Regions from separate parts of the Micromonospora globosa genome, predicted to be linked through region 1. Evidence: riboswitches for the same ligand, from Rfam matches in the RefSeq annotation. Region 1 holds a riboswitch; the other holds the start of a gene.
What was found. Region 1 has a riboswitch for glycine ahead of gcvT (glycine cleavage system aminomethyltransferase GcvT). Riboswitches for the same ligand answer to the same signal wherever they lie in the genome.

Region 1 (4,411 bases):
AGAACCCTCGGGTGGCGAGACCGGAGGTACCGATCCGTAGCCCGGAGGTGACCATCGGCGGGCGTGGGTCGAATGGCACGGCGTTACGGTTGACGGTGATGCCGACGCCTTGCAGCAGCCGCTCCGCCTGCGCGCCATCGAGATCCGCGTGGCTCAGGTCGACCAGCACCAGGTGCACGTCGGTGCCTCCGCTGACCACCCGGATGCCGGCCTTCGCGACCTCGGCGGCGCAGAGACGATCGGCAACGATCTTCGCTCCGGTCAGGGCGCGCCGCTGCTGATCCTGGAACTGCGGTTCTCCGGCGATCCGAAAGGCCACTGCCTTCGCAGCCACGACATGCGCCAGCGGACCACCTTGCTGGCCTGGGAAGACCGCCGAGTCCAGCCTCCGCGCGAGATCGGTGTAGGCGCTGAGGATGGTGCCGCCGCGGGGGCCGCCGAGGGTCTTGTGCGTGGTCAGGGTGACGACATGGGCGTGAGGGACCGGGTTGGGATGCAGACCGGCCGCGACCAACCCGGCGAAATGTGCCATGTCTACGAGCAGGTATGCGCCTAGCTTATCGGCGATCCGCCGGAACCGGGCGAAGTCGAGCGTTCGAGGGTAGGCCGACCAGCCGGCGATGAGCAGCTTCGGCCGATGCTCGCGCGCCAGCTCTTGGACCTCATCCATGTCGATCAGGTGGTTCTCGGCGCCTACGCGATAGCTCACGGCCCGGTACAGCCGCCCCGAGTAGTTGATGCGCATGCCATGGGTCAGATGACCGCCGTGAGCGAGGTCGAGCCCGAGGATGGTGTCACCCGGCTCGATCAGAGCAGCCATCACGGCGGCGTTCGCCTGCGATCCGGAATGCGGCTGCACGTTCGCGTAGGCGGCGCCGAACAGGCGCTTGGCCCGGTCGATCGCCAGGCGCTCGATGTCGTCGACATGCTCGCATCCGCTGTAGTAGCGCCGTCCCGGGTAGCCCTCCGCGTACTTGTTGGTGAGGGCCGATCCCTGCGCCTGAAGGACGGCTCGGGGCGCGAGATTCTCGGAGGCGATCATGCCCAGGGTCTCGTGTTGCCGGCGTAGCTCCCGGCCGATCGCCTCGGCGACGGCGGGGTCGAGGTCGGCCAGATCATCGTCGAAGGCTGCCATCGGGGCCTACCGCGACTCGTTGGAGAAGGCGCGGTACTCGTCCGGCGACATCAGGGAAGGCATCTGCGCCAGCCGGACCCGCAGGAGCCAGCCTTTGCCGTACGGATCGGCGCCGATCAGGCCCGGATTGGCGATGACCGCCTCGTTGACGGCGACGACCTCTCCGCTGACCGGGAGATACAGCTCCGCGACCGACTTCGTGGACTCGACCTCTCCACACACGTCACCGGCAGTCAGGTGGCTCCCCGGCTCGGGCAGTTGCACATAGATGACATCACCCAGCGCTTCGGCGGCGAACGCGGTGATGCCTACTTCGGCCGGCTGAACCGAGTCGTTGACCCACTCGTGGTTGAGGCTGTACTTCAGGTGTTCCGGTACGTTCATGACGCTGAACCCTCGCAAGGAATGGCCGCGGATCACCGCGGACGACGGTAGAACGGAAGAGGGACGATCTCGACCGGCTCGGTGGTCCCCCTGATCTGCACGGCCAGCCGGATGCTGTCGCTGGTGCCGGCACGGATGCTGGCCATCGCGATCGGCCGTTTGAATGTGGGTGAAGGGGTGCCGCTTGTGATGAGGCCGACCGGATCAGCACCATGGCCGTCGTCGGTCAGCGTCACCACCTGCTGGCCCGCTCGGGGAATTCTCTGCCCGGACGCGACGAGGCCGACGAGCCGACGGGTAACGCCGCTCTTGTGGGCCTCGGCCAGCGCGGCTCGTCCGACGAAGTCGCCTGGTTTGACGAAGGACACCACCCGCCCCAGCCCGGCATCGAACGGGGTGACGTCACGGCCGATCTCTGCGCCGTACAACGGCATTCCAGCCTCGATGCGGAGGGTGTCGCGGCACGCCAGCCCTGTGGGCGTCAAGCCGTGACGCCGACCGGCCACAAGCGCTGCTTCCCACGTGCGCACCGCGTCTTCGGCGTGTACGAGCAGTTCGAAGCCGTCTTCGCCGGTGTAGCCGGTACGAGCGACGACGGCTGGACGACCGTCGATGTCCAGTAGCGCTGCGGTGTAGTAGCGGAGCCGGGTGAGTCCCGTACCGGTCAGGGCTTCCACGATGGGGGCGGCGCGCGGCCCCTGCACCGCGATGATCGCCCGCTCGTTCGTGCGGTCGGCGGCCCAGGCCGCGTAGTCCGCACAACGGGTCCTGATGGCCGCATGTACGACGCGTGTGTTGATGGCGTTGACGACCAGCAGGTACCGGTTCGATGCGAGGCGATAGGCAACGAGGTCGTCCAGCACCCCGCCGGCGGCGTCGCAGAGCATGGTGTAGCGCGCGCCACCGATCGGTACGGCAGACAGGTGCCCGACCAGAGCGTAGTTCAGTGCTGTCGGGGCCTCCGGCCCCGATACCTCGAGCTGCCCCATGTGGCTGAGGTCGAAGAGGCCGGCCTGTTCGCGTACGGCGCGGTGCTCAGCGAGCTCGCTTCCGTAGCGAAGGGGCATCCGCCAGCCGCTGAAGTCGGTGAATCGAGCTCCGTGTCCTATATGTGATGCATGCAGAGGTGAGCGGAGCAGAGCCGCAGGGTCCTGGTGCACGGGGGCGCTCCTCGTCCCGACGCACGCGGCGTCGAACGGTCGGTTGCCTCCCGCTCTGTCATTGACCTGAGAGCTTCACCGCTGCGTCAGCGGCTTGCACCGTGGGTGAGACGACGGTCGTCTGCTTTCCAGAGTCACCTCGCCTGCACGGTAATGGGGCCTGAGAGTTTCTTGGGAGTTTGCTCCTTCGGCGCTCCGAATGAACGGAGTCTCTCCCGTGCAGGTTCGAATGGTGTCTATGTAGTTGTGGGCCATTCGCAGGTTAGGTGACGGCACATACCGCGTCAACATCATCCTGCCCATAGCTGATGCCTATATATCGCCGTCGGATCGCTACGACGCTGCGGGATGGGCGTGGGGATTGGCCCGCCACCATCGGGCGAAGGCAGCGTTGTCGTTGACGTGATCCAGGTAGGCCCGGGTGATGGCCTGGAACAAAGCGCTGCTCTGTGCAGAGGTCAGCGCATCGCGCCGCCAGACGACCATCAGCCTGGCCAGCAACTGCGGCTCCCCGCGCAGCGGCAGCACCCGAGTCCCGGCGGCCGGGGCCCAGGTCGGGTCGACCAGCCGGACACCGTCTCCGGCGGCCACCAGTGGGTGCGCGGCGCCACTCGGCGCTTCGTACCGGATCTTCGGCTCGAAACCTGCGGCGCGGCAGGCCCGTCGCAGCGAGGCGAGTGAGCCGTCGTCCGGCCCCGGCGGACACACCCACGATTCGTTTCTCAGGTCGGCCAGCCGCACCTGCTCGTGGTGGGACTGCGGGTGGGAGGCGGACATGGCGACGAAGATCGGGTAACGGGGGATCAGTGGCCGGCTGGTGAGCGTGGGACCGATCGGCAGCTCGAAGCCCTCAAGGATGCCCAGCAACGCGGCATCCAACTGGCCTCGGGTGAGCGCCTCCACCAACAGTCGCGAGGACGGCTCTATCTGCAGCGCGATCTCCGGATCCGGGAACGCTTCCGCGACGTGGCGTACGAGGCTGCCCGCGCAGGCGATGTGGACGGTGCCGAGTCGGAGCAAACCTGGAATGGGGTGCCGGTCGCCGAAGTCCTCGACGAGCGCGTCGACCTCGGCCAGCACGACGCGGGCGCGCTGGAGCACCTGCTTGCCGAGTTCGGTCGGTTGCATACCGGTACGGCTTCGGACGAACAGCGGCCCACCGACCGTCTTCTCGATCCGATGCACCTGGGCCGTCAGCGCGGGCTGTGACAGGCCCAGGCGGGCGGCGGCGCCGGTCACGCTTCCGGCCTCGGCGATGGCACTGATCGCCCGCAGGTGGCGCACATCGATGCCCATGACCGAGATTATGCACGCGGCCGCAGGCGGCGCGGCGGCCACAGGCCAGGCGGGCGCGCCGCCCGGCAACTCCCGCCGGGCGGCGAACTCATACCCATCACATGTGGTTCAGTAGCGCGTGCTCACCGTGGTGCCAGAGCAGGCGGTCTTCCCGTAGAGGCTGATGTAGTGGTAGCCGGCGGCCGGGCTGGGGATGGCCAGCGACTCGGTGTTGCCGGCCCCGGCGGAGGAGCGGGTGGCGTTGCTGGTGGTGGCCCAGCTCGACGGACTGTAGTAGAGATCGCAGTTGCCCGTGCCGCCGGCCACGGCAATGGTGAGGGTGCTGACGCCGGCGGGCAGGTAGATGTACAGGTAGTCGTAGTTGCCCGCGGTCGCGGAGCGTCCACTGCGCTGGCAGTTGCGGTCGAGGGTACGCGTGTCAGTGCCGCTGCATTCC
Region 2 (4,411 bases), on a different contig from region 1:
CGGGTCCGATCAGCAGTTACGACGCGCAGCAGGTGTCCGGTCCGGTGCAGGTGCGGTTGACCTCGGACCGGGTCCGGCGGTGGGAGTTCGGGTCGGCGGCGTTCACGCGGCGCGGCTACGACCAGACCGATGTGGACCGGTTCCGGTTGCAGGTGGCCGACGAGCTGGATCTGCTGGCGGCGCAGGTGGCGAACCTGCGGGCGGAGAACGAGCGGCTCAACGACCATCTGGAGCTGCACCGGCACGGGGTGATCCCGAGCACGGAGGCGGCGGTGGCGCCGGCGGCGAAGGAGGTCAACCTGTTGTCGGCGGCGCAGCGGGAGGCCGAGCAGATCATCGCGCAGGCCCACGACTATGCCCGCCGGGTCGCCGAGTACGCCCGTACCCAGTACGAGAGTTACATGCGGGCGGCGGCGGAGGAGGCGAAGCGGGAGGCCGAGCGGGCGGTGACGGAGTACCGCAGTACCGCCGGGAGCGGCTTCGACGACTCGGTGGCGACGCGTGAGGCGCTGCGGATCTTCGGCGAGATGATGATCTCGCACATGCAGGCGGCGGCCCGGCACCTCGACGACGGCAGTGAGCAGTTGTCGCGCACGATGGAGCGGATCGCGCGGGAGTTGCCGCAGGGCGGCGGGGGCACGCCGCAGCCGGCGTTGTCGCGGCACCAGCGTTGAGCGGCGTCCCGGCCCGTGTGCACGGCGGGCCGGGACGCGCCGGCGGGTGTCAGGCGGCGACGGCTGCGATCGCGTCGGCGATGGGGGTGTCTCCGCCGACGAGTTCCAGGGTGTGCCCGGCGGTGGCCGGGGCGTACAGCAGGGCGAGCAGCACCCGGGCCACGTCGGCGCGGCTGATCGCGCCGGCTTCGACGTGCCGGGCCAGGGTGATGCGGCCTGCGGGTTCGTCGTCGGTGAGGCGGCCGGGCCGCAGCACCGTCACGTCGAGGTCCCGCGCGGCGACGTCGTCCTCGGCGGCCTTCTTGGCCCGCAGGTACGCCGCCCACACGTCGTCGGTGCCCTCGGCGGGGGCGGTGTCCACGCCCATGGAGGAGACCAGCAGGTAGCGGCGTACCCCGGCTCGTACGGCGGCGTCGGCGAGCAGCACGGCGGCGCCGCGGTCGACGGTGTCCTTGCGGGCGGCGCCGCTGCCGGGTCCGGCGCCGGCGGCGAACACGACAGCGTCGGCGCCGGCCAGGTGGGCGGCGAGGGTGTCGACGTCGGTGTGTTCCAGGTCACACACGACGGGTTCGGCGCCGGCGGCGCGCAGCGCGGCGGCGTGGTCGGGGTTGCGGATCAGTCCGAGCGCGGTGTCTCCGCGTCCGGCCAGTTCCCGCTCCAGCAGTTTGGCGATCTTTCCGTGCCCTCCGGCGATGACGACGCGCATGGGCTCAACCTAGCCCGCCTGGCCGCACCCCGCCGCGCGACCGCCGTACGGGTGGGAGGTGCGGGGTCCGGCGAGGGAGCATGGACGGGTGAGTGAGGCGTTCGAGGAGTTGACGCGGCTGGTGGCCGCCGGTGACGTGGTGGTGCTCAGCGGCGCGGGCCTGTCCACCGAGTCGGGCATTCCGGACTACCGGGGGCCCAGTGGCGCGGCGCGCCGGCACACCCCGATGACGTACCAGGAGTTCACCCGGGATCCGCTGGCCCGGCGGCGGTACTGGGCGCGCAGCCACCTGGGCTGGCAGACCATCGCCCGGGCGGCGCCCAACGACGGGCACCGGGCGGTGGCCCGGCTGCAGGACGCCGGGCTGCTCGGCGGGATCATCACCCAGAACGTCGACGGGCTGCACACCGCCGCCGGCGCCACCGGCGTGATCGAGCTGCACGGCCGCCTCGACGAGGTGACGTGCCTGGACTGCGGTAACGCCACCGGCCGCGACGAGCTGCACCGGCGGCTGTCCGAGGCGAACCCGGGCTTCGACGCGCGGGTGGCGCGCGTCAACCCCGACGGCGACGTGGACCTGCCCGACGAGGCGGTGACCGGGTTCCGCGCCGTCGACTGCGGGGTCTGCGGCACCGGCATGCTGAAACCGGACGTGGTGTTCTTCGGCGAGACGGTTCCCGCGCCCCGCGTCGCGGACTGTTTCGCGCTCGTCGAGCGGGCCCGGGCGCTGCTGGTGCTCGGGTCGTCGTTGACGGTGATGTCGGGGCGGCGGTTCGTGCTGCGGGCGGCCCGCCACGGCATCCCGGTGGCGATCGTCAACCAGGGCGTCACCCGCGGCGACGGGTACGCGGCACTGCGCCTGGACGCGCCGCTGGGCGCGACGCTGTGCGCGCTGGCCGACCGGGTGGCGGCGGCGCCGGCGCCGGTGTGATCAACCCCCGGGACATGAGCCGGAAACACGCCCGCTGGTAGCGTGGGAAGTGCCGGTACCACCCACGTGGGAGAGACCGTCGATCCGACGGCGCCGAAGGGGCAGATTCTCCCCGGAACCTCTCAGGCAAAAGGACCACGTGGGCAGGCGCTGTGGAGCGCGTCAGCGCGACTCAGGGGGAGGCCGACCCGTCGACCTCGCCCCACCAAGGAGCGCAGCGCATGATCGCAGAGCAGTTCGCCGACCGGCACATCGGCCCCGGCCGCGACGACGAACGCCGGATGCTGGACACCGTCGGTTACGGCTCCGTCGACGAGCTGATGGACGCCGCGATCCCCGAGGTGATCCGCTGGCACGGCACCCTGGACCTGCCCGCCCCGGCCAGTGAGCGGGAGGCTGTCGCCGAGCTGCGCGCCCTCGCGTCGCGCAACACCGTCGCCGTGTCCATGATCGGCCTGGGTTACCACGGCACGCACACCCCGGCGGTGATCCGCCGCAACGTGCTGGAGAACCCCGCCTGGTACACCGCGTACACGCCGTACCAGCCGGAGATCAGCCAGGGCCGGCTGGAGGCGCTGCTGAACTTCCAGACCATGGTCACCGACCTGACCGCCCTGGCCACCGCGAACGCCTCGATGCTCGACGAGGGCACCGCCGCGGCCGAGGCGATGACGCTCGCGCGCCGCGCGTCCAAGAGCAAGAGCCCGGTGTACGTGGTCGACGCCGACGCGTTGCCGCAGACCGTCGCGGTGATCGCCAGCCGCGCCGAGCCGCTCGGCATCGAGGTGCGCGTGGTCGACGTCGAGCGTGACGAGCTGCCGGCGGAGTTCTTCGGCCTGCACCTGCAGTACCCGGGCGCCTCCGGCGCGGTCCGCGACCACCGGGCGCTTGTCGACGCGGCGCACGGCGTGGGCGCGCTGGTGACGGTCGCCGCGGATCTGCTGGCGTTGACGCTGCTGCGCCCGCCGGGCGAGATCGGCGCCGACATCGCCGCCGGCACCACCCAGCGGTTCGGCGTACCGATGGGCTTCGGTGGGCCGCACGCCGGTTACCTGGCGGTGCGCTCAGGCCTGGAGCGGATGCTGCCCGGCCGCCTCGTCGGGGTGTCCCGCGACGCCGACGGCAACCCGGCGTACCGGCTGGCGTTGCAGACCCGTGAGCAGCACATCCGCCGGGAGAAGGCGACCAGCAACATCTGCACCGCCCAGGTGCTCCTCGCGGTGATGGCCGGCATGTACGCCGTCTATCACGGCCCGGACGGGCTGCGCGCCATCGCCCGGCGTACCCACGAGGCGGCGGCGCGGCTCGCGGCCGGGCTGCGCGCCGGGGGCGTGCAGGTCGCGGAGGTCGCGTTCTTCGACACCGTCACCGCGACCGTGCCGGGCCGGGCCGCCGAGGTGGTCGCAGCCGCCGCGGCGCGCAACGTGAACCTGCGGCTGGTCGACGCCGACCGGGTCGGCGTCTCCTGCGACGAGACCACCACGCCCGCGCACCTGCAGGCGGTGTGGGGGGCGTTCGGCGTCGACGGGTTCGACGGCGACACCGACGCGGCCCTGCCGGACGGGCTGGCCCGCACGTCGGACTTCCTCACCCACCCGGTGTTCCACAGCCACCACTCGGAGACGGCGATGCTGCGCTACCTGCGCCGCCTGGCCGACTTCGACTACGCGCTGGACCGCGGCATGATCCCGCTGGGGTCGTGCACGATGAAGCTCAACGCCACCACCGAGATGGAACCGATCACCTGGCCGGAGTTCGCGCACCTGCACCCGTTCGCGCCGGACGAGCAGACCGCCGGGTACCGGGAGCTGATCGCGCAGCTGGAGGGCTGGCTGGCCGAGGTGACCGGCTACGACGCGGTCAGCGTGCAACCGAACGCCGGGTCGCAGGGTGAGCTGGCCGGGCTGCTGGCGATCCGCGGCTACCACCGGGAGCGCGGCGAGGGCCACCGCGACGTGTGCCTGATCCCGTCGTCGGCGCACGGCACGAACGCCGCGTCCGCCGTGATGGCCGGCATGCGGGTCGTGGTGGTCGGCTGCGACGCCGACGGCAACGTCGACCTGGTCGACCTCGACGCGAAGATCGACAAGCACCGGGACG

Region 2: it holds a riboswitch for glycine, as region 1 does, so the genes downstream of both, gcvP (aminomethyl-transferring glycine dehydrogenase) here and gcvT (glycine cleavage system aminomethyltransferase GcvT) in region 1, are expected to answer to the same signal.

What each region holds. Positions count from the first base shown of each region.
Region 1 covers NZ_JNZR01000046.1:1,360-5,770, forward strand. The annotation lists gene glyA (serine hydroxymethyltransferase) at 1-1,135, opposite strand, end outside; gene gcvH (glycine cleavage system protein GcvH) at 1,142-1,519, opposite strand; gene gcvT (glycine cleavage system aminomethyltransferase GcvT) at 1,552-2,679, opposite strand; glycine riboswitch at 2,818-2,907, opposite strand; gene IF06_RS0129635 (LysR family transcriptional regulator) at 3,013-3,975, opposite strand; gene IF06_RS0129640 (collagenase) at 4,084-4,411, opposite strand, start outside.
Region 2 covers NZ_JNZR01000018.1:24,871-29,281, forward strand. The annotation lists gene IF06_RS0117425 (DivIVA domain-containing protein) at 1-674, shown strand, start outside; gene IF06_RS0117430 (NAD(P)H-binding protein) at 724-1,380, opposite strand; gene IF06_RS0117435 (NAD-dependent protein deacetylase) at 1,469-2,311, shown strand; glycine riboswitch at 2,369-2,459, shown strand; gene gcvP (aminomethyl-transferring glycine dehydrogenase) at 2,533-4,411, shown strand, end outside.